2 regions of the Microbispora maris genome follow, and region 1 is predicted to be linked to the other one. Evidence: predicted binding sites of a transcription regulator. Region 1 holds the regulator's gene; the other holds the start of a gene.
What was found. The regulator HspR, encoded in region 1, represses chaperone genes until heat shock. The targets are predictions, from matches to a motif close to ANTTGAGTCNNNNNGACTCAANT.
Positions count from the first base shown of each region.

Region 1 (9,222 bases):
CTCCTGCCGGTTGGCCAGCTCCTCGCGGAGCTTCTCCAGGCGCTGGCGGCTGGCCTCGTCGGTCTCCTTGGCGAGCGCGAGCTCCTCCATCTTGAGGCGGTCCACGCTCCGCTGGAGCTGGTCGATCTCCACCGGCCGCGAGTCGATCTCCATGCGCAGCCGCGACATGGACTCGTCCACGAGGTCGATCGCCTTGTCGGGGAGGAACCGCGCCGTGATGTACCGGTCGGAGAGCGTGGCGGCGGCGACCAGTGCGCTGTCGGAGATCTGCACCTGGTGGTGCGCCTCGTAGCGGCCCTTGAGCCCGCGCAGGATCGCGATCGTGTCCTCGACCGTCGGCTCGCCCACGTAGACCTGCTGGAACCGCCGCTCCAGGGCCGGGTCCTTCTCGATGCGCTCGCGGTACTCGTCGAGCGTGGTGGCGCCGATCATGCGCAGCTCACCGCGGGCCAGCATGGGCTTGAGCATGTTGCCGGCGTCCATCGCGCCCTCGGCGGCGCCCGCGCCCACCATCGTGTGCAGCTCGTCGATGAACGTCACGATCTGGCCGTTGCTCTCCTTGATCTCGGTGAGCACGGCCTTGAGGCGTTCCTCGAACTCGCCGCGATACTTCGCACCCGCGACCATCGCGCCGAGGTCGAGCGCGACCAGGCGCTTGTTGCGCAGGCTCTCGGGCACGTCGCCGGCGACGATCCGCTGGGCGAGGCCCTCGACGACGGCGGTCTTGCCGACACCGGGCTCGCCGATCAGCACGGGGTTGTTCTTGGTGCGGCGCGACAGCACCTGGATGACCCGGCGGATCTCACTGTCGCGGCCGATCACCGGGTCGAGCTTGCCGGACCGCGCCCGCTCGGTGAGGTCGACGCCGTACTTCTCCAGCGCCTGGTAGGTGTCTTCGGGGGTCTCGCTGGTCACCCTGGCGTGCCCGCGGACCTTCTCGAACGCCTCGAGCAGCGCGTCGGGAGTGGCGCCCGCGGCCTTCAGCAGGTCGGCGACCTGCCCGCCGTCGGCGGCGAGCCCGACCAGCAGGTGCTCGGTCGAGACGTACTCGTCCTCGAGCTGCTTGGCCCGCTGTGCGGCGGTGTTGAGGACGGTCAGCAGCTGGCGCGAGCTGGACGGCGCGCTCACGGTGGAGCCCTGCGCCTTGGGCAGCCGCTCGAGCAGCTCCTCGGCCTGGGCGCGCAGCCGCCGGGGGTCCGCCCCGACGGCCTGCAGCAGCGACCCGGCGATGCCGCCGTTCTGTGCCAGCAGGGTCGTCAGCAGGTGCGCGGGCGCGACCTCGGGGTTGCCGTCCGCCGCGGCGCGCCGGACGGCCGCGGACAGGGCCTCCTGGCTCTTCTGGGTGAGCTTGTAGTCCATATGTGAATGCCTCGTTTCGCCGGTCAGGCAGGTGGCAGTTCGTAGCGGACCAGTGCCCGCAACATCGTGAGCTCACCCCTGAGCCGGGTGACCTCCTCGCGCAGGCGCATGTTCTCGGTTTCGAGTTCGAGAATGCGCTTGATGCCGGCGAGGTTGATGCCGTGCTCCTGGGAGAGCCGCTGGACCTCGCGCAGGAGCACGATGTCCCTTGTCGAGTACAGCCGCCCCCGCCCGGCCGTACGACCGGGGCTGACGAGGCCGAGCCGGTCGTACTGCCGCAACGTCTGCGGGTGCAGCCCGGACAGCTGGGCGGCTACGGAGATCACATAAACGGGGGTGTCGTCGGAGATGTCGAAAAACCTGGCATCCATCGGCTCACTCGCTTCTGGCCTGCTTGATCAGCTCTTCGCGAAGGTCCGGGCCCTCCGTGGCGTTCCTGAACTCCTCGAGGGCCGCGCGGGCCTTGTCGTCGAGGTTCTGGGGCACCGCGACCTGCACGGTGACCAGCAGGTCGCCCTTCGTGCCGTCCTTGCGGGAGGCCCCCCTGCCGCGCACCCGGAACGTCCGCCCGTTGGGCGTCCCCTCGGGAATGCGCAGGGTCACCGGCATCCCCCGGAGAGTCGGCACCTTGATCTCGGCGCCGAGCGCGGCCTCGGGGAAGGTGACGGGGACCGTGACGGTCAGGTTCTCCCCGCTGCGCCCGAACACGGGGTGCGGCTTGACGTGGACCAGCACGTAGAGGTCGCCGGCCGGGCCGCCGTTTTCACCGGGCGCGCCCTTGCCCTTGATCCTGATGCGCTGGCCGTCGCCGACCCCGGCCGGGATGCGGGCCTGGATCGTACGGGTGCTCTTGCCGCGCCCGCTGCCGTCGCAGACGGGGCAGGGGTCGTCGACCACCAGGCCCCGGCCGCGGCAGTCGCGGCACGGCTCCGAGAAGGCGAAGTTGCCGAGGTTGCGGCTGGCCGCCCCGGTTCCCTCGCAGGTCGGGCAGACCCGTGGCGTGGTGCCTGCCTTGGCCCCCGTGCCGCCGCAGGCGGTGCAGGCGGCCGAACTGGTGAGCCGGAGTGACACGGTCGTGCCGTCGACCGCCTCGCCGAAGGCGAGCGTCACCTCCGATTCGACGTCCTGGCCGCGCCGGGGCCGGGCACTGGTCGTGCGCGTGCCCGTGCCCGTGCCCGCGCCGCCCCGGTTGAACAGCCCCCCGAACAGGTCCCCGATCCGCTCGCCCGACCCCGAGCCGCCGAACAGGTCGCCGAGGTCGAAATTGAAACCGCCGCCGGCGCCGCGCGGGCCGCCCGCCCCCGCGAAGCCGCCCACACCCGACCCGAACAGGGTGCGCGCCTCGTCGTACTCCTTGCGCCGCTTGACGTCGGACAGCACGTCGTACGCCTCGGAGACCTCCTTGAACTTCTCCTCGGTCTCCTTGTTCCCCGGGTTGGCGTCGGGGTGGTACTGCCGGGCGAGCTTGCGGTACGCCTTCTTGATCTCCTCGGCGCTCGCGGTCTTGGGCACACCAAGGACGGCGTAGTAGTCCTTTTCCAAGTAGTCCTTGGTGCTCATCTATCGCTTCCTTCGCACGAAAGGGGGAGTCAATCAGTGTTCCCGCGGGCGATCCCGCGGCTGTCGCCGCGGGCGCCCTCGCGGGTCTCTCCCGATCTTCGCCGATCGGGAGAGACTCCGCGGTTTCAGTTCTCGTCCGTCCCGCCGGACTCGCCGGAGCCGGCCGCCGTCTCCTCCGGCGCCGTCTCCTCGCTCGGCTCGGCGACGGCCACGCGGGCGGCCCGCAGGATCCGGTCGTTGACCCGGTAGCCGGGCTGGAGGATCTCGACGCACGTCGGCTCGGTCACCTCCGCCGAATAGCTGTGCAGCAGGGCCTCGTGCACGGTCGGGTCGAAGGGGTCGCCCTTCGCGCCGTAGGCGGTCAGGCCCAGCTTGCCGACGGCCGCCTCCAGCGATTCGCTCACCTTCGCGAAGCCCCCGGTCAGCTCGCCGTGGTCGCGGGCGCGACCGATGTCGTCGAGCACCGGCAGCAGTTCGGTGAGCACGCTCGCGACGGCCTGCTCCCTGACGGCGATCCGGTCGCGATCGACCCGCTTGCGGTAGTTGCTGAACTCCGCCTGGAGCCGCTGGAGGTCGGCGGTGCGCTCGGCGAGCAGGTCCGTCGCGGACCCCCCGGCGGGCGCCGTCGCCGTCTCCGCCCCGTCGTCCCCGGGGGCCGCCTCGGCGGCGTCCCCGGCGGAGTCGCGGGCCTTGCCGGTCTCCGGGTCGATCTTGCGGTTGTCGCGGATCACCGGCTCCTCCTCGGAGCCGTTCTCACGCGGGCTCACTTGCGGCCGCCCTCCCGCTCGTCGTCGACGATCTCGGCCTCGACCACGTCCTCGTCGGCCTTCGCCTGCGCGCCCTCCGCGCCCGCGTCGGCCGCGGCGCCCTCGGCGCCGGCCTGGGACTGGGCGTAGATCGCCGAGCCCATCTTCTGGCTGACGGTCGCGAGCTTCTCGGCGGCGGTGCGGATGGCGGGGATGTCGGTGCCCTCCAGCGCCTTCTTCAGCTCGGCGAGCGAGTCGTTGACCTCGGTCTTGACGTCGGCCGGGACCTTCTCGTCGTTCTCGCGGAGGAACTTCTCCGTCTGGTAGGCCAGGGCGTCCGCGTTGTTGCGGACCTCGGCCTCCTCGCGGCGCTGCTTGTCCTCCTCGGCATAGGACTCCGCCTCGCGCATCATGCGCTCGATGTCGTCCTTGCCCAGAGCCGAGCCGCCGGTGATGGTCATCGACTGCTCCTTGCCCGTGCCGAGGTCCTTCGCCGAGACGTTCACGATGCCGTTGGCGTCGATGTCGAAGGTGACCTCGATCTGCGGAATCCCGCGCGGGGCCGGGGCGATGCCGGTCAGCTCGAAGGTGGCCAGCTTCTTGTTGTACGCCGCGATCTCACGCTCGCCCTGGTAGACCTGGATCTGCACCGACGGCTGGTTGTCCTCGGCCGTGGTGAAGACCTCCGAGCGCTTGGTCGGGATCGTCGTGTTCCGCTCGATGATCTTGGTGAAGATCCCGCCCTTGGTCTCGATGCCGAGGCTCAGCGGGGTGACGTCGAGCAGCAGGACGTCCTTGACCTCGCCCTTGAGGACGCCGGCCTGGAGTGCGGCGCCGATGGCCACGACCTCGTCCGGGTTCACGCCCTTGTTGGGCTCCTTGCCGCCGGTCAGCTCCTTGACCAGGTCGGACACGGCCGGCATACGGGTGGAGCCGCCGACCATGACCACGTGGGCGATGTCGGAGACCTTGATCCCCGCGTCCTTGATGACCTGGTTGAAGGGGCCCTTGCAGCGCTCGAGCAGGTCGGCGGTGATCCGCTGGAACTCCGCCCGGGTCAGCTTCTCCTCCAGGTGCAGCGGGCCCTCGGAGGAGGCGGTGATGTAGGGCAGGTTGATCGTGGTCTCGGTCTGGGCCGACAGCTCGATCTTGGCCTTCTCGGCCGCCTCGCGCAGGCGCTGCAGGGCCATCTTGTCCTTGGACAGGTCGACGCCGTGCGCGTTCTTGAAACGGGTCACCAGCTCGTCGACGACCCGCTGGTCCCAGTCGTCGCCGCCCAGGTGGTTGTCACCGCTGGTGGCCTTGACCTCGACGAACCCGTGCCCGTCCTCCTGGCCGACGTCGAGCAGGGACACGTCGAAGGTGCCGCCGCCGAGGTCGAAGACCAGGATGGTCTGGTCCTTCTCCTTGTCCAGGCCGTAGGCCAGGGCCGCGGAGGTGGGCTCGTTGATGATGCGCAGCACGTTGAGGCCCGCGATCTGGCCGGCCTCCTTGGTGGCCTGCCGCTGGGCGTCGTTGAAGTACGCCGGGACGGTGATCACCGCGTCGGTGATCTTCTCGCCCAGGTACGCCTCCGCGTCCTGCTTGAGCTTCTGCAGGACGAACGCGCTGATCTGCTGGGGCGTGAACTTCTTGCCGTCGATCTCGATCGACCAGTTCGTGCCCATGTGGCGCTTGACCGAGCGGATGGTCCTGTCGACGTTCGTGACCGCCTGCCGCTTGGCGACCTCGCCGACGAGAACCTCTCCGTTCTTCGCGAACGCGACCACGGACGGCGTGGTCCGCGAGCCCTGAGCGTTCGCGATGACCGTGGGCTCGCCGCCCTCGAGGATCGAGACGACGGAGTTGGTCGTCCCCAGGTCGATACCTACCGCACGTGCCATGAGTACGTCCTTGTAGTCAAAGTTGAGTCGGTCAGACTCAAATACTGGGGCCCCGGTGGGGGCTCTGTCAAACAGCTTGAGTCTATGAGGCTCAACCCTGGAACGCGCGGATTTCTTCCCGCCATCGCCGATCGCGTGCGTGCCGTCCTCGCTGCTTCGCGGCGGGCGGCGCCCCCCGCCGGCCCGTCCGGCCTACTTGGCGCCGTCCACGACCTTCCGGCCGTCGAGGGGTGCCTTGAGCTGCACCTTCGTGCTCTTGAGTACCGCGATCGCGATGCACATGGCGTCGGGCGAGCGCCGGTCCTGCCCCTCGTACAGCGTGACGGTGACCTCGCGCGCCGTCTCGGTCACCTCGACGCGGTCGAGCACGTTGCAGGGCTCCACGCCCGACCACCACACCACGTCCAGGGACCGGCCGTCGCCGGTGGGAGTCGCACTCTCCCACGGCACCTTGCGCGGGTTCAGAGTGGGCCCGGCCGGGGTCACCGGAGAGGGGGCGCCGCTCGGAGTACTGCCCGGAGCACCGCCCGGAGCACCGCCCGGAGCACTGCCCGGAGCGCCGCTCGGAGCGCCGGACGGCGAGGCCGCCGCGGGCGAGCCGTGGCCGGCCTCGGCGCCGGTGGGGGAGCCGTCCGGCTGTTCGGGTGAGGCCGAGGTGGAGGAGGTCCCCCCGCAGGCGACCGCCAGGAACAGGAGGGCCACGAGCCAGAGCTTTCTCATGCCCCTTACACGGCTGTGAAGAGCCCCCGGTTCACCTGTCCTCACCGGCCGGGGCATCGCCCCGAGGCGCGCCCTCACAGCGCGTCCCGGCGGCGCGTCAGCACGCGGGTGACGCCTCCGTCGTCCTCGGTCATGTCCCGGACGTGCTCGAAGCCGATCCTGTCCAGAACGGCCAGCGAGGCAAGGTTCGGCGCCGCCACGGTGGCGTACACCTCCGTGAGCCCCAGGACGTCGAAGCCGTAGGCGACGATTGCCAGGGCCAGTTCTCTCCCCAGGCCCGATCCCCACATGCCGGGGGCCAGCGCGTAGATGATCTCGTAGCCGTCCGCCACGTCCGTCGGCTTGATCTCGGCGTGCCCGGCGAAGCGGCCGTTCCGGCGGACGGCCCAGACGTCGAACGAGTCCTGGGCGTAGACCTTCGTGAAGATCCGTCCGAACAGGGCGCGGCACTCCGCCTCGGTGGCGGGGCCGTCGCCCATCCACTGCGACACTCTCCGGTCCTGGAACAGGGTGACGAAGTCTTCCTCGTCTTCGGGGGCGTACGGCTCCAGCAGCAGGCGTTCGGTACGCAGCGTCGGGGTCATAGGCCGCGAAGTTACCCATGCGGCGCTCCTGCGGACAATCCGCTTTTCCAGCATGCAGGTGCTCGCGCGCCCGCCGAAGCCGTCCGCGCACCTGCACGCAGGCGGTGTGGGCGGTGCATTGACGCGCCGTCTCGCCGGAAGCTAATTTCATCACATGATGAATTTATCGGATCCCGCGATCTCCGTACGGGATCTGCGGGTGTCCAGGGGCGGGGTGGAGGTCCTGCACGGCCTCGCCTTCGACGTGCCCCGGGGACAGGTCACCGGCCTGCTCGGACCGAGCGGCTGCGGCAAGACGACGCTCATGCGGGCGATCGTGGGAGTCCAGGTCGTCGGCGGCGGCGAGGTGCGCGTGCTCGGCGAGCCGGCCGGAAGCGCGGGCCTGCGGCGCAGGATCGGCTACTCCACCCAGAGCCCGGCCGTCTACCGCGACCTGACCGTGCTGGAGAACCTGCGCTACTTCGGAGCCGTGCTCGGCGCCCCGAAGGACGACCCCGAGCGGGTGCTGACGGAGGTCGGGCTCGCCGGCGCCGCCCACCAGCTCGGGTCCACGCTCTCGGGCGGCCAGCTTGGCCGGGCCGGGCTCGCCGTCGCGCTGCTCGGCCGTCCGGAACTGCTCGTGCTCGACGAGCCGACGGTCGGGCTCGACCCCGTGCTGCGGCAGGAGCTGTGGACGCTCTTCCACCGCCTGGCCGAGGGCGGCACCACGATCCTGGTCTCCAGCCATGTCATGGACGAGGCGGCGCGGTGCGAGCGGCTGATCGTGCTGCGCCAGGGGGAGATCCTCGCCGACGACACCCCCGGCGGCCTGCGCGCGCACACGCGTACGACGGACCTGGAGGAGGCGTTCCTGCGCCTGATCGAGGAGAGGGCGGCGGCATGAGCGAGCGGAGCGAGCGATTCAGGGGACGCAGCGTCGCGATCACCCTCGCCACGGCCCGGCGGATCACGACGCAGCTCCGCCACGACCGGCGCACGGTCGCGCTGATGGTGCTCGTGCCGACGCTGGTGATGATCCTGCTCTACTACGTGATGGACGACGAGCGGGCCTTCGGCCGCTGGGCGCCGATCCTGCTGTGCGTCTTCCCCTTCCTGGTCATGTTCCTCATCACCTCGATCGCCACCCTGCGCGAGCGCACGTCGGGGACGCTGGAGCGGCTCATGGCGATGCCGCTCGGCCGGCTCGACCTCCTCCTCGGGTACGGCCTCGCGTTCGGACTGGCGGCGTGCGCCCAGGTGGCGCTGGCACTGGCCGTCTCCCTCACCTGGCTGGGCCTGGACCTGCCGGGCCCGCTGTGGCCGCTGGTGCTCGTCGCGCTGCTCAACGCCCTGCTCGGCACCGCGCTCGGTCTGCTGTGCAGCGCGTTCGCCCGTACGGAGTTCCAGGCCGTGCAGTTCATGCCGATCGTCATGCTTCCCCAGATCCTGCTCGGGGGGATCCTCGTGCCGCGCGGGCAGATGGCGACCGTGCTCGAATGGATCTCCAACGTGTTACCCATGTCGTACGCGATCGAGGCGATGGCGCACGCGGTCGCGGACGCCGATCCGGGCGGCGAGTTCTGGCGCGACGTGCTGGTGGTGGCGGGGTCGGCCGTGCTCGCCCTCCTGCTCGGCGCCGCCACGCTGCGCCGCCGGACCTCCTGACCGTCGGCCGGCGGGTTCGGCTCCGTCCCGCGAGGTCGGTAAGCTGCGTGGAGATCCCGGCGGAGCCCAGAAGAGGTGCAGGAATGATCGCGATTCTCGGGACCGGCAAGATGGGCGAGGCCCTGCTCTCCGGGCTGGTACGCGCCGGTCTGCGACCCGAGGAGATCGTGGCGACGGCCCGCAGGCCCGAGCGGGCCGAGGCGCTGCGCGAGCGGTACGGCGTGCGGGTCGCGGGCAACGCCGAGGCCGCCAAGCTGGCCGAGACGATCATCCTCGCGGTCAAGCCGCAGGACATGGACGCGCTGCTGACCGAGATCGCCCCGCACGTGGCCGCCGACCGGCTGGTGATCTCGGTGGCCGCCGGCATCACGACGGCGTTCGTGGAGGCGCGGCTCGGCGACGGCGTCGCGGTCGTGCGGGTCATGTCCAACACGCCCGTCCTGGTCGACGAGGCCATGAGCGTCATCTCGGCCGGGGCCCACGCCTCCGAGGAGCACCTCAAGCGCACCGAGGCGCTGCTCAGCCCGGTGGGCAAGGTGCTGCGCATCCCCGAGAAGCAGCAGGACGCCGCCACCGCGCTGTCCGGCAGCGGCCCGGCGTACTTCTTCTACCTGGTCGAGGCCATGGTCGACGCCGGCATCCTGCTGGGCATGCCGCGCGCCGCCGCTCTCGACATGGTCACCCAGTCGATCGTCGGCGCCGCGATCATGCTGCGCGACTCCGGGG
Region 1 covers NZ_JBDJAW010000004.1:307,545-316,766, reverse strand. The annotation lists gene clpB (ATP-dependent chaperone ClpB) at 1-1,359, opposite strand, end outside; gene AAH991_RS07950 (heat shock protein transcriptional repressor HspR) at 1,383-1,730, opposite strand; gene dnaJ (molecular chaperone DnaJ) at 1,735-2,919, opposite strand; gene grpE (nucleotide exchange factor GrpE) at 3,045-3,686, opposite strand; gene dnaK (molecular chaperone DnaK) at 3,683-5,548, opposite strand; gene AAH991_RS07930 (hypothetical protein) at 5,741-6,268, opposite strand; gene AAH991_RS07925 (GNAT family N-acetyltransferase) at 6,343-6,852, opposite strand; gene AAH991_RS07920 (ABC transporter ATP-binding protein) at 7,007-7,735, shown strand; gene AAH991_RS07915 (ABC transporter permease) at 7,732-8,496, shown strand; gene proC (pyrroline-5-carboxylate reductase) at 8,580-9,222, shown strand, end outside.

Region 2 (9,222 bases), on a different contig from region 1:
GCCGTACAACATGGAGCCACGAAAGCACGAACGAATCATCCGGTCAAGCGACCGGATGATTCGTTCATATTTGTTAGCGTCGGAGGCGCGTCAGGAGGCGGGGACGACCGAGCCCTTGAACGTGTCCTCGATGTACTTCTTCACCTCGGGGCCGGTCAGCAGCTCGATGAGCGTCTTCACCCGCGGGTCGCTCTCGCGTCCCTGGGCGACCACCAGGCCGTTGGCGTACGGGTTGCCCTCGGCCTTCTCCAGCACCAGCGCGTCGGAGGACGGGTCGAGGCTCGCCTCCAGCGCGTAGTTGCCGTTGATCACGGCGGCGTCCACGTCGTCGAGCGAGCGCGGCAGCTGCGCGGCCTCCAGCGGGCGGAAGGTCAGGTTCTTCGGGTTGCCGGTCACGTCGCGCTCGGTCGCGGCGGTGCCCACGCCGTCCTTCAGCGTGACCACGCCGTTGTCGGCGAGCAGCTTGAGCGCCCGGCCGAGGTTGGTGGCGTCGTTGGGCACGGCGACCGTGCCGTCCTGCGGCAGCGACGCGAGGTCCTTGACCTTCTTGGAGTACAGGCCGAGCGGCTCGAGGTGCACCGGAGCGACGAAGCTCAGCTTCGTGCCCTTCGAGGCGTTGAAGTCGTCCAGGTAGGGCTTGTGCTGGAAGTAGTTGGCGTCGAGCTGGCCGTCCTGGAGCTGCAGGTTGGGCTGCACGTAGTCGCTGAATTCGACGATCTCCAGCTTCAGTCCCTTCGCGGCGGCCAGGTTGTCGGCCACGTACTTGAGGATCTGCGCGTGCGGCACCGGGCTCACGCCGACCTTGAGCGGGGCCTGCGCCGCGGCCGTGCCGGAGGCGGAGGTGGTCGCGGTGCCGGAGGACGAGGACCCGCAGGCGGACAACACGAGCGCGGCCACGGCGGCGATGACGAGGCCGAGCGTTCTACGCATGAGACAGGACTCCTTAATTCGTTAACGGTGGGAAAGCCGGCGGGCGACGGCGTCGCCCACGGTCTGCGCGAGCTGCACCACGACGACCAGGACGACCACGGTGACGACCATGAGCGTGGTCTCGAACCGCTGGTAGCCGTAGCGCACGGCGAGGTCGCCGAGGCCGCCGCCGCCGATCACCCCGGCCATCGCGGAGTAGGAGATGAGCGTGACCACGGTGACGGTCAGCCCGGCGACCAGGCCGGGCAGCGCCTCGGGCAGCAGGACGCGTGTCACGATCGTCACCCGGTCCGCCCCCATCGCCTCGGCCGCCTGCACGACGTCGCGGCCCACCTCGCGCAGCGCGGTCTCGACCAGCCGGGCGAAGAAGGGCACCGCGCCGATCGTGAGAGGGACCACCGCGGCGGCGGTCCCGATCGTGGTGCCGGTGAGCACGCGGGTGACCGGGATGACCGCGATCATGAGGACGATGAAGGGCAGCGACCGCCCGACGTTGACCACCAGCCCGAGCACGCGCCACACGACGGGCGCCGGGAACAGCCCGCCCCGGTCCGTCCCGGCGAGGCAGACACCGAGCGGCAGCCCGAACAGCACGGTGAACAGCGTGGACCAGCCCACCATCACCGCGGTCTGCCCGGTGGCCTCCCACAGCAGGGGGCTCATCTCCGACCAGGTCATCGGTCCTCCTCCGGCAGCAGGCCGCGCTCGCGCAGGTGGGTGAGGGCGTCCGCCGCACCGGCCCCGGTGATCCGCAGCCGCAGCCGGCCCGCCGGGGCCCCCGCGACCTGTTCGACCGCGCCGCCCACCACGGCGACGTCCACGTCGTACGCGCGCGCGAGACGCGACAGCAAGGTCTGGTCCCCGCCCAGGGCGACCGTCACGATGCCGGGTTCGGCGGGCGGCAGCGGGAACAGCTCGGCGGCCAGGCGCGATCCGGGCGTGGCGAGCAGGTCGGGGATGCGGCCCGTCTCGGTGATCCGCCCGTCGCTCATGATCGCCGCCGAGTCGCAGACGGCCTTGATGACGTCCATCTCGTGCGTGATGAGCAGGATGGTCAGCCCGAGCTCCCGGTTGAGCCGCCGCAGCAGGGCCAGGATCGACTGGGTCGTGGCGGGGTCGAGCGCGGAGGTGGCCTCGTCCGACAGCAGCACCGACGGCTCGGCGGCCAGGGCCCGCGCGATGCCGACCCGCTGCTTCTGACCGCCGGACAGCTGCGCGGGGTAGGCCCCGGCGCGGTCGGCCAGGCCCACGAGGTCGAGCATCTCCGCGACGCGCCGGGCCCGGGCGGCCCGGCCGACGCCCATGACCTCCAGCGGGAAGGCCACGTTGCCCGCCACCGTGCGCGACGACAGCAGGGCGAAGTGCTGGTGGATCATGCCGATGCGCTGCCGGGCGCGGCGCAGGTCGGCCGCGCCGAGGGCGGTCAGCTCGCGCCCGTCGACGGTCACCGTACCCTCGTCGGGGCGTTCGAGCAGGTTGACGCAGCGCAGCAGCGTGCTCTTGCCGGCGCCGCTGCGCCCGAGCACGCCGAACACCTCGCCCTTGCCGACGTGGAGGTCGACGCCGTCGAGCGCGACGACGTCGCCGTAGGCCTTGCGCAGGCCGGTAACCGTGATCACTTGCTGTCCTTCGAAGACGTGATCCGGCGCAGGATCAGATCGGGCAGCGGGGAGAGCGTCATCGTCGAGTGCCTTCGTGGGAGGGGGTGGGGAGGACGGGCTTCAGGCCGCGGGACACCCTCGCTCATGCGGGTTGACCAGGTTCGATACGCTCACGAACGGCTGCAACGGGACCCAGCTACCCCTTATTCCCTGTCGGTAATGTGGCCTCAATCACAGAGGCCCGCGCCTCCGTGGGACGGAGACGCGGGCCGGGTGCGGGAAAAAGTCAGGCGACCGCCTGCCGGGCGACCGTCGCCGGGGTGAGGGCCAGGTCGAGGACCTCGCGGACGTCGCTCACCGCGTGGACGGTGAGATCGGCGAGCACCTCGGCCGGGACGTCGTCCAGGTCGGGCTCGTTGCGGGCCGGGATGAGCACGGTCGTGATCCCCGCCCGGTGGGCGGCGAGCAGCTTCTGCTTCACCCCGCCGATCGGCAGCACCCGCCCGGTGAGGGAGACCTCCCCGGTCATCGCCACGTCGGCGCGGACCGGCCGGCCCGACAGCAGCGAGGCCAGGGCCGTGGTCATCGTGACACCGGCCGACGGGCCGTCCTTGGGCACCGCGCCCGCGGGGACGTGGATGTGCACGGACCTGTCCTTGAGCGAGCCGACCGGAAGCTCCAGCTCCGCGCCCCGCGACCGCAGGAAGGACAGCGCGATCTGCGCCGACTCCTTCATCACGTCGCCGAGCTGGCCGGTCAGGGTCACGCCGGTCGCCCCGGTCTCCGGGTCTGCCAGCGACGCCTCGACGTAGAGGACGTCACCGCCCGCGCCGGTCACCGCGAGACCGGTCGCCACGCCCGGCACCGCCGTACGCTGGCGCGCCTCCGGCAGGGACGACTCGGGCACGTGACGCGGCCGGCCCAGGTAGGAGACGAGGTCGTCCGCCGTCACCGTCACCGGAAGCCCCGCCTCGCCGAGGGCGACGTTCGCCGTCACCTTCCGCAGGATCCGGGCGATCGAGCGCTCGAGGGAGCGGACGCCGGCCTCGCGGGTGTACTCGCCCGCCAGGCGGCGCAGCGCCGCCTCCTCCACCGTCACGTCGTCGGCGGTGAGACCGGCCTTCTCCAGGTTGCGCGGGAGCAGGTGGTCGCGGGCGATGGCGACCTTCTCGTCCTCGGTGTAGCCGTCGAGCGTGACGATCTCCATGCGGTCCAGCAGCGGCCCGGGCACCTGCTCGAGCACGTTGGCCGTGGCGAGGAACAGCACGTCGCTCAGGTCGAGCTCGACCTCCAGGTAGTGGTCGCGGAACGTGTGGTTCTGCGCCGGGTCGAGCACCTCGAGCAGCGCCGCCGTCGGGTCGCCCCGGTAGTCGGCGCCGACCTTGTCGATCTCGTCCAGCAGCACGACCGGGTTCATCGAGCCCGCCTCGCGGATCGCCCGGACGATACGGCCGGGCAGCGCGCCGACGTACGTCCGCCGGTGACCGCGGATCTCCGCCTCGTCGCGGACGCCGCCGAGGGCGACCCGGACGAACTCACGGCCCATGGCGCGGGCGACGGACTCGCCGAGCGAGGTCTTGCCGACTCCGGGAGGCCCGGCCAGCGCGAGGACGGCGCCGCTGCGGCGGCCGCCGACGACGCCGAGGCCCTGGTCGGCCCTGCGCTTGCGGACCGCGAGGTACTCGACGATGCGGTCCTTCACGTCGTCCAGGCCGGTGTGGTCGGCGTCGAGCACCGCGCGGGCTCCGGCGATGTCGTAGGAGTCGGTCGTGTGGACGTTCCACGGGATGTCCAGCACGGTGTCGAGCCAGGTGCGGATCCAGCCGCTCTCGGGCGACTGGTCCGAGGCCCGCTCCAGCTTGCCGACCTCCTTGAGCGCGGCCTCCCTGACCTTCTCCGGCAGGTCGGCGGCCTCGATGCGGGCGCGGTAGTCCTCCTCCTCGTCCGAGGGGTCGCCGTTGAGCTCGGAGAGCTCCTTGCGGACGGCCGCGAGCTGCTGGCGGAGCAGGAACTCGCGCTGCTGCTTCTCCATGCCCTCCTGGACGTCCTTGCGGATGGTCTCGGCGACGTCCATCTCCGCGAGGTGGTCACGGGCCCAGCCGACCAGCTTGTCGAGACGCTCGGCCGGATCGTCGAGCTCCAGCAGCAGCAGCTTCTGCTGGGTGGTCAGCCAGGGCGCGTACCCCGAGCTGTCGGCGAGGACCGCGGGGTCCTTGATCTGGTTGACGGCGTCGACGACCTGCCACGCGCCCCGCTTCTGCAGGATCGTGGTCGTCAGGGCCTTGTACTCCTTGGCGAGCTCCTCGGCCCTGGGCCCGGCGGCGGCCGGCTCCAGAACCGTCGCCTCGACCCACAGGGCCGCGCCGGGGCCGGTGGTGCCGGTGCCGACGCGCATGCGGTCGACGCCCCGGACGACGGCCGCGGGCTCCCCGCCCGGCAGCCTGCCGACCTGTTCCACGACCGCGCTCACCCCCACGGGTCCGTAGCGGCCGTCTACGCGGGGCACCAGCAGGACCGTGCTCTCGCCATTGGCGCGGGCGGCGTCGATGGCCGCGCGGACCTCGGAGTCCGACAGATCGAGGGGCACGACCATGCCGGGCAGGACGACCTCGTCGTCGAGCGGAAGGACGGGAAGGATCTGGGACATCAGCACTCCAGTAGGTTGAGTTATGTCGGCTCAACTAACAGGAGTCCGATCCTGTTCCCTGTTCTGCGCCAGTTCGCTGTGAGCGATCGTAATCGTGTAATCCTTCTTCATGACGCGTTCGCCCTCCCCTTGGCGCATGATGCGTCCATGACATCCGGACATATTCGGCTTCGCTCGGCACCAGGCCGATGGGTGCTGCTCACCACCGTCCTCGGGTCGGGCATGGCGACGCTCGACGGCACCGTGGTCAACGTGGCCCTTCCCGCTCTCGGACGCGACCTGCACGCCGGGATGTCCGGTCTCCAGTGGACCGTGAACGCGTACACGCTCACCATGGCCGCGCTCATCCTGCTGGGCGGATCGCTGGGCGACCGGCTGGGCAGGCGGAAGGTCTTCGTCGCCGGGGTGGTCTGGTTCGCCCTGGCCTCCGCCCTGTGCGGGGCCGCGCCGAACACGCCCGTGCTCGTGCTCGCCCGTGCGCTCCAGGGCGTCGGCGCGGCCCTGCTGATCCCCGGGTCCCTGGCGATCATCCAGGCGAGCTACGCGCCGGACGACCGGCCCCGCGCCGTCGGCGCCTGGTCGGGCCTGGGCGGCGTGGCCGCCGCGCTCGGGCCGCTGCTCGGCGGCTGGCTCGTGGAGGCGGCCGGCTGGTGGTGGGTGTTCCTGCTCAACCTGCCGCTCGCGGCCGTCGTGGCCGGCGTCGCCGCCCGGCACGTGCCCGAGACCCGGGACGCCGGGCCGCACGGCCGCTTCGACGTGCTCGGGACCGTTCTCGCCGCCCCCGCGCTGGCCGGGCTGACGTACGGCCTGATCCTCGCGGGTGACGGCCTGGTGCCGCTGGCCGCCGGGCTCGTCCTGAGCGCCTGCTTCGTGGTGGTGGAGATCCGGCGCTCCCCCCGCTCCCTCGTCCCCGTGGGGGTCTTCGCCTCGCGGGAGTTCACCGCGGTCAACGTCGTCACGCTGGTCATGTACGCGGCGATGGGCCTGGTGTTCTTCCTGCTGGTCGTCCAGCTCCAGGTGTCCGCCGGCTTCTCTCCCGTCGCCGCCGGGTCGGCGATGCTCCCGGTCACGGTCCTCATGCTGCTTCTGTCGCCCCGGGCGGGCGAGCTGGCGGCCAAGGTGGGCCCGCGTCTGCTCATGACGGGCGGCATCCTGCTGTGCGCGGCCGGGTTGCTGCTGATGAGCCGCATCGCCCCCGGCTCGTCCTATCTCGCCGACGTGATGCCCGCGGCGGTCGTGTTCGGGCTCGGCCTGTCCGCCGCCGTCGCCCCGCTCACCGCGACCGTGCTCGCCACGGCGGAGGAGCGGTACGCGGGCGTCGCAAGCGGGATCAACAACGCCCTGGCCAGGACGGGCGGCCTCCTGGCCGTCGCCGCCGTCCCGCCCCTGGTGGGGCTGACGGGGGACGCCTACGACTCCCCGGCGGCGTTCACCGGGGGGTTCCGCACGTCGATGCTGGTCGGCGCGGTCATGATGGCCGTCGCCGCGGTCGTCACGTTCCTCACGATCAGGACGAACGTCCTCGCGGCCGCGCCCGAACCGCCCGCCCCCGGCTGCCCGGTCGACGCACCACCCCTCGAACCCCGCCCTCCGGCGAGTTCGGGCGCCTGACGCGGGAGGTCCGCGCGCCCGCGGGCTCAGCCCAGCAGCGTCTTGAGGTCCTCGCGCAGGGCGGCGGCGTCGCGGAAGTGGACGGCGGCGAGCCCGGCCCGCTCGGCCGCCGCGACGTTCTCCAGCCGGTCGTCCACGAAGACGAGGTCTGCGGGGGCGACCCCGAGCCAGGCCACGGTCTCGTGGAAGATCTCCGCCTCCGGCTTCACCCGGCCCATCCTGCCGCTGTAGAAACGCGGGCCTATCGGACGCATGAACGGCAGCCCGTCGATGCCCTCGGCGACGCAGACCGGCATGTTGGACAGCAGCGCCATGGGCACCCCGACCCCGGCCAGCTCGTCGATGATCGCCACGGTCTCCTCGTTGGGCCGCGACCAGCTCGCCACGTCGAGGGCGACGACCGCCTCCAGGTCCGCACCGGCCATCGGCCTGCCGTACACGTGGGACCAGTACGCGGCGGGGTCGAGCGAGCCCCGGTCGAAGTCGAGCCGCACCTCCCAGTAGCGGTCCTCGAACCCCGGATCACCTCCCGCCATGCGCGCGACGTCCTCGGGGGCCTGGGGAAGCGACACGACATTGCCGTAGTCGAAAAGCACAGTCTTCATGGTCGTACGATCATAACCCGTGTTCGGAACTCAGGACACGTAGGTCTCGAGGTACTCGTTGGCGCTCCCGCAGCGCAGGTAGTTGCGCACGGTGTGGAAGTCGAGCCAGTCGATGTCGCAGGAGACGTCCCGCTCGACGCCGTCGAAGCACGACGCCAGCACGGCCGGGATGGCGGCGATGTCGTCCTTGTCGGCGATGTTGACCCAGCGGCGCACCCCCGGCGGACGGGCCCCCCTGCCCCGCACCGGGACCGGCGCGAGCCGCTCGAAGACGACGTCGCGCATGCCGAGCGGGCTGCCCAGCGTCACGAACAGGTCGACCGAGATATCGGGATGCGCCCACAGCGCCTCGTACGCCACGACGCTGCCGAGCGAATGCGCGACGACCACCCGGGGACGGCGCCTGCGCACGACGCCGGCCACCGCGTCGCGGGCCCGCACCCGCGGGTCGCCACCGCCCAGGTAGGCGGCCACCTCCGGGCAGAAGTCCTGCGCGAAGCGCACCGCCTGCGGGCCCATCCTCGTCAGCAGCCACTCGGCCAGCCGGTGGGCGAGACCCGTGAGCGACTCCCCCGCCACGTCCCGGAAGGGCCCGCCGAGCTGGGCCGCCCAGTCGGCGAGCACCAGCTTGGCCGGCGCCTCCATCTGCCGGGGCGGCTTCGGCGGCCCGCCGTGCAGGTGATGGGCGTAGTAGGCGATCTCGGCGAAGTACTCTCCGGTGCCGTCCCCGCGCCCGGTCAGGCCCTGGTGCAGATAGGCGTTCCACTTCGCCCGCATGGCCTCGGCGGCGCCGTCCGCCGACCGGCCCGCCTCCTCGTAGTAGTGGTACTTGCCGATGCCGTGGACGCCCACGATCGAGGTCATGCTCCGTCATCCCTTCGCCGGAATACCGGGGGTCACTGTGCACGACGCGATGGACCGCGACAACCACCGGCGAAGTTCACGGTGATAAATGGCGAGCGGTGGTGGTATTCACCGAGATAAGTTGGTCGTCCCGATCGAGGAAGGAACGTCATGACAGGCCCGTTGCACGTGCGCGGCTCGATCGTCGTGCCCGAGGCGGAGCTCGCCTGGCGTTTCTCCCGCTCCTCGGGCCCCGGCGGTCAGGGCGTCAACACCACCGACAGCCGGGTCGAGCTGAGCTTCGACCTCGCGCACACGGCCGCCCTCGGCCCGGCGCTGAAGGCCCGCGCGGCCGAACGGCTCGCCGCCCGCCTCGTGGACGGCGTGATCACGGTGGCGGCCTCGGAGCACCGCTCGCAGCTGCGCAACCGGGAGGCGGCGCGGGAACGGCTCGCCGCCCTGCTCCGCGACGCGGTCGCGCCGCCGCCGAAGCGCCGCCGCCCGACCAAGCCGTCCAAGGGCGCGGTCGAGCGCCGCCTCGCGGCCAAGAAGCACCGCTCCGACCTCAAGCGCCTGCGCCGCGCCGAGGGCTGAGCCCACCCCCTGCAGCACCGCCCCAGACGGCGAAAACGGCCATATCAAACGGCGTCCTCAATGAAGCGACAATCGGTGGGATAAGAGCTCGCCGAGGTTCGTTTGCCGCTCCGGCCGCCGCGGAAATTCGGCGTACATCGATCCGTTCACGGATCACGGAGCGGACATTCTCGCCACCAGGAAGAACTCGGGCATTCTGGCGAGAATTGATTAAAGGGGTGCAATTGCCCACACTCAGCGACTTTGTCAGAGCCTTCGCGATAAGTGCCGCCTTGACCGTCGCCTGTCCCCTGCTGGACGGCGTCGCCACAGCCACCGTGGAGGTGGATTCCGTCGGCACCGCCGGCCTTTCTCCCACGCCGCCGTACGGCGGACCCGGCGGCGCTTCGCA
Region 2 covers NZ_JBDJAW010000027.1:57,162-66,383, forward strand. The annotation lists gene AAH991_RS27665 (Fic family protein) at 1-12, opposite strand, end outside; gene AAH991_RS27670 (MetQ/NlpA family ABC transporter substrate-binding protein) at 91-930, opposite strand; gene AAH991_RS27675 (methionine ABC transporter permease) at 952-1,608, opposite strand; gene AAH991_RS27680 (methionine ABC transporter ATP-binding protein) at 1,605-2,549, opposite strand; gene lon (endopeptidase La) at 2,818-5,178, opposite strand; gene AAH991_RS27690 (MFS transporter) at 5,371-6,789, shown strand; gene AAH991_RS27695 (HAD-IA family hydrolase) at 6,816-7,394, opposite strand; gene AAH991_RS27700 (hypothetical protein) at 7,425-8,258, opposite strand; gene arfB (alternative ribosome rescue aminoacyl-tRNA hydrolase ArfB) at 8,409-8,831, shown strand; gene AAH991_RS27710 (hypothetical protein) at 9,104-9,222, shown strand, end outside.
Region 2: the regulator HspR is predicted to act here: its motif matches at 5,192-5,214, upstream of lon (endopeptidase La).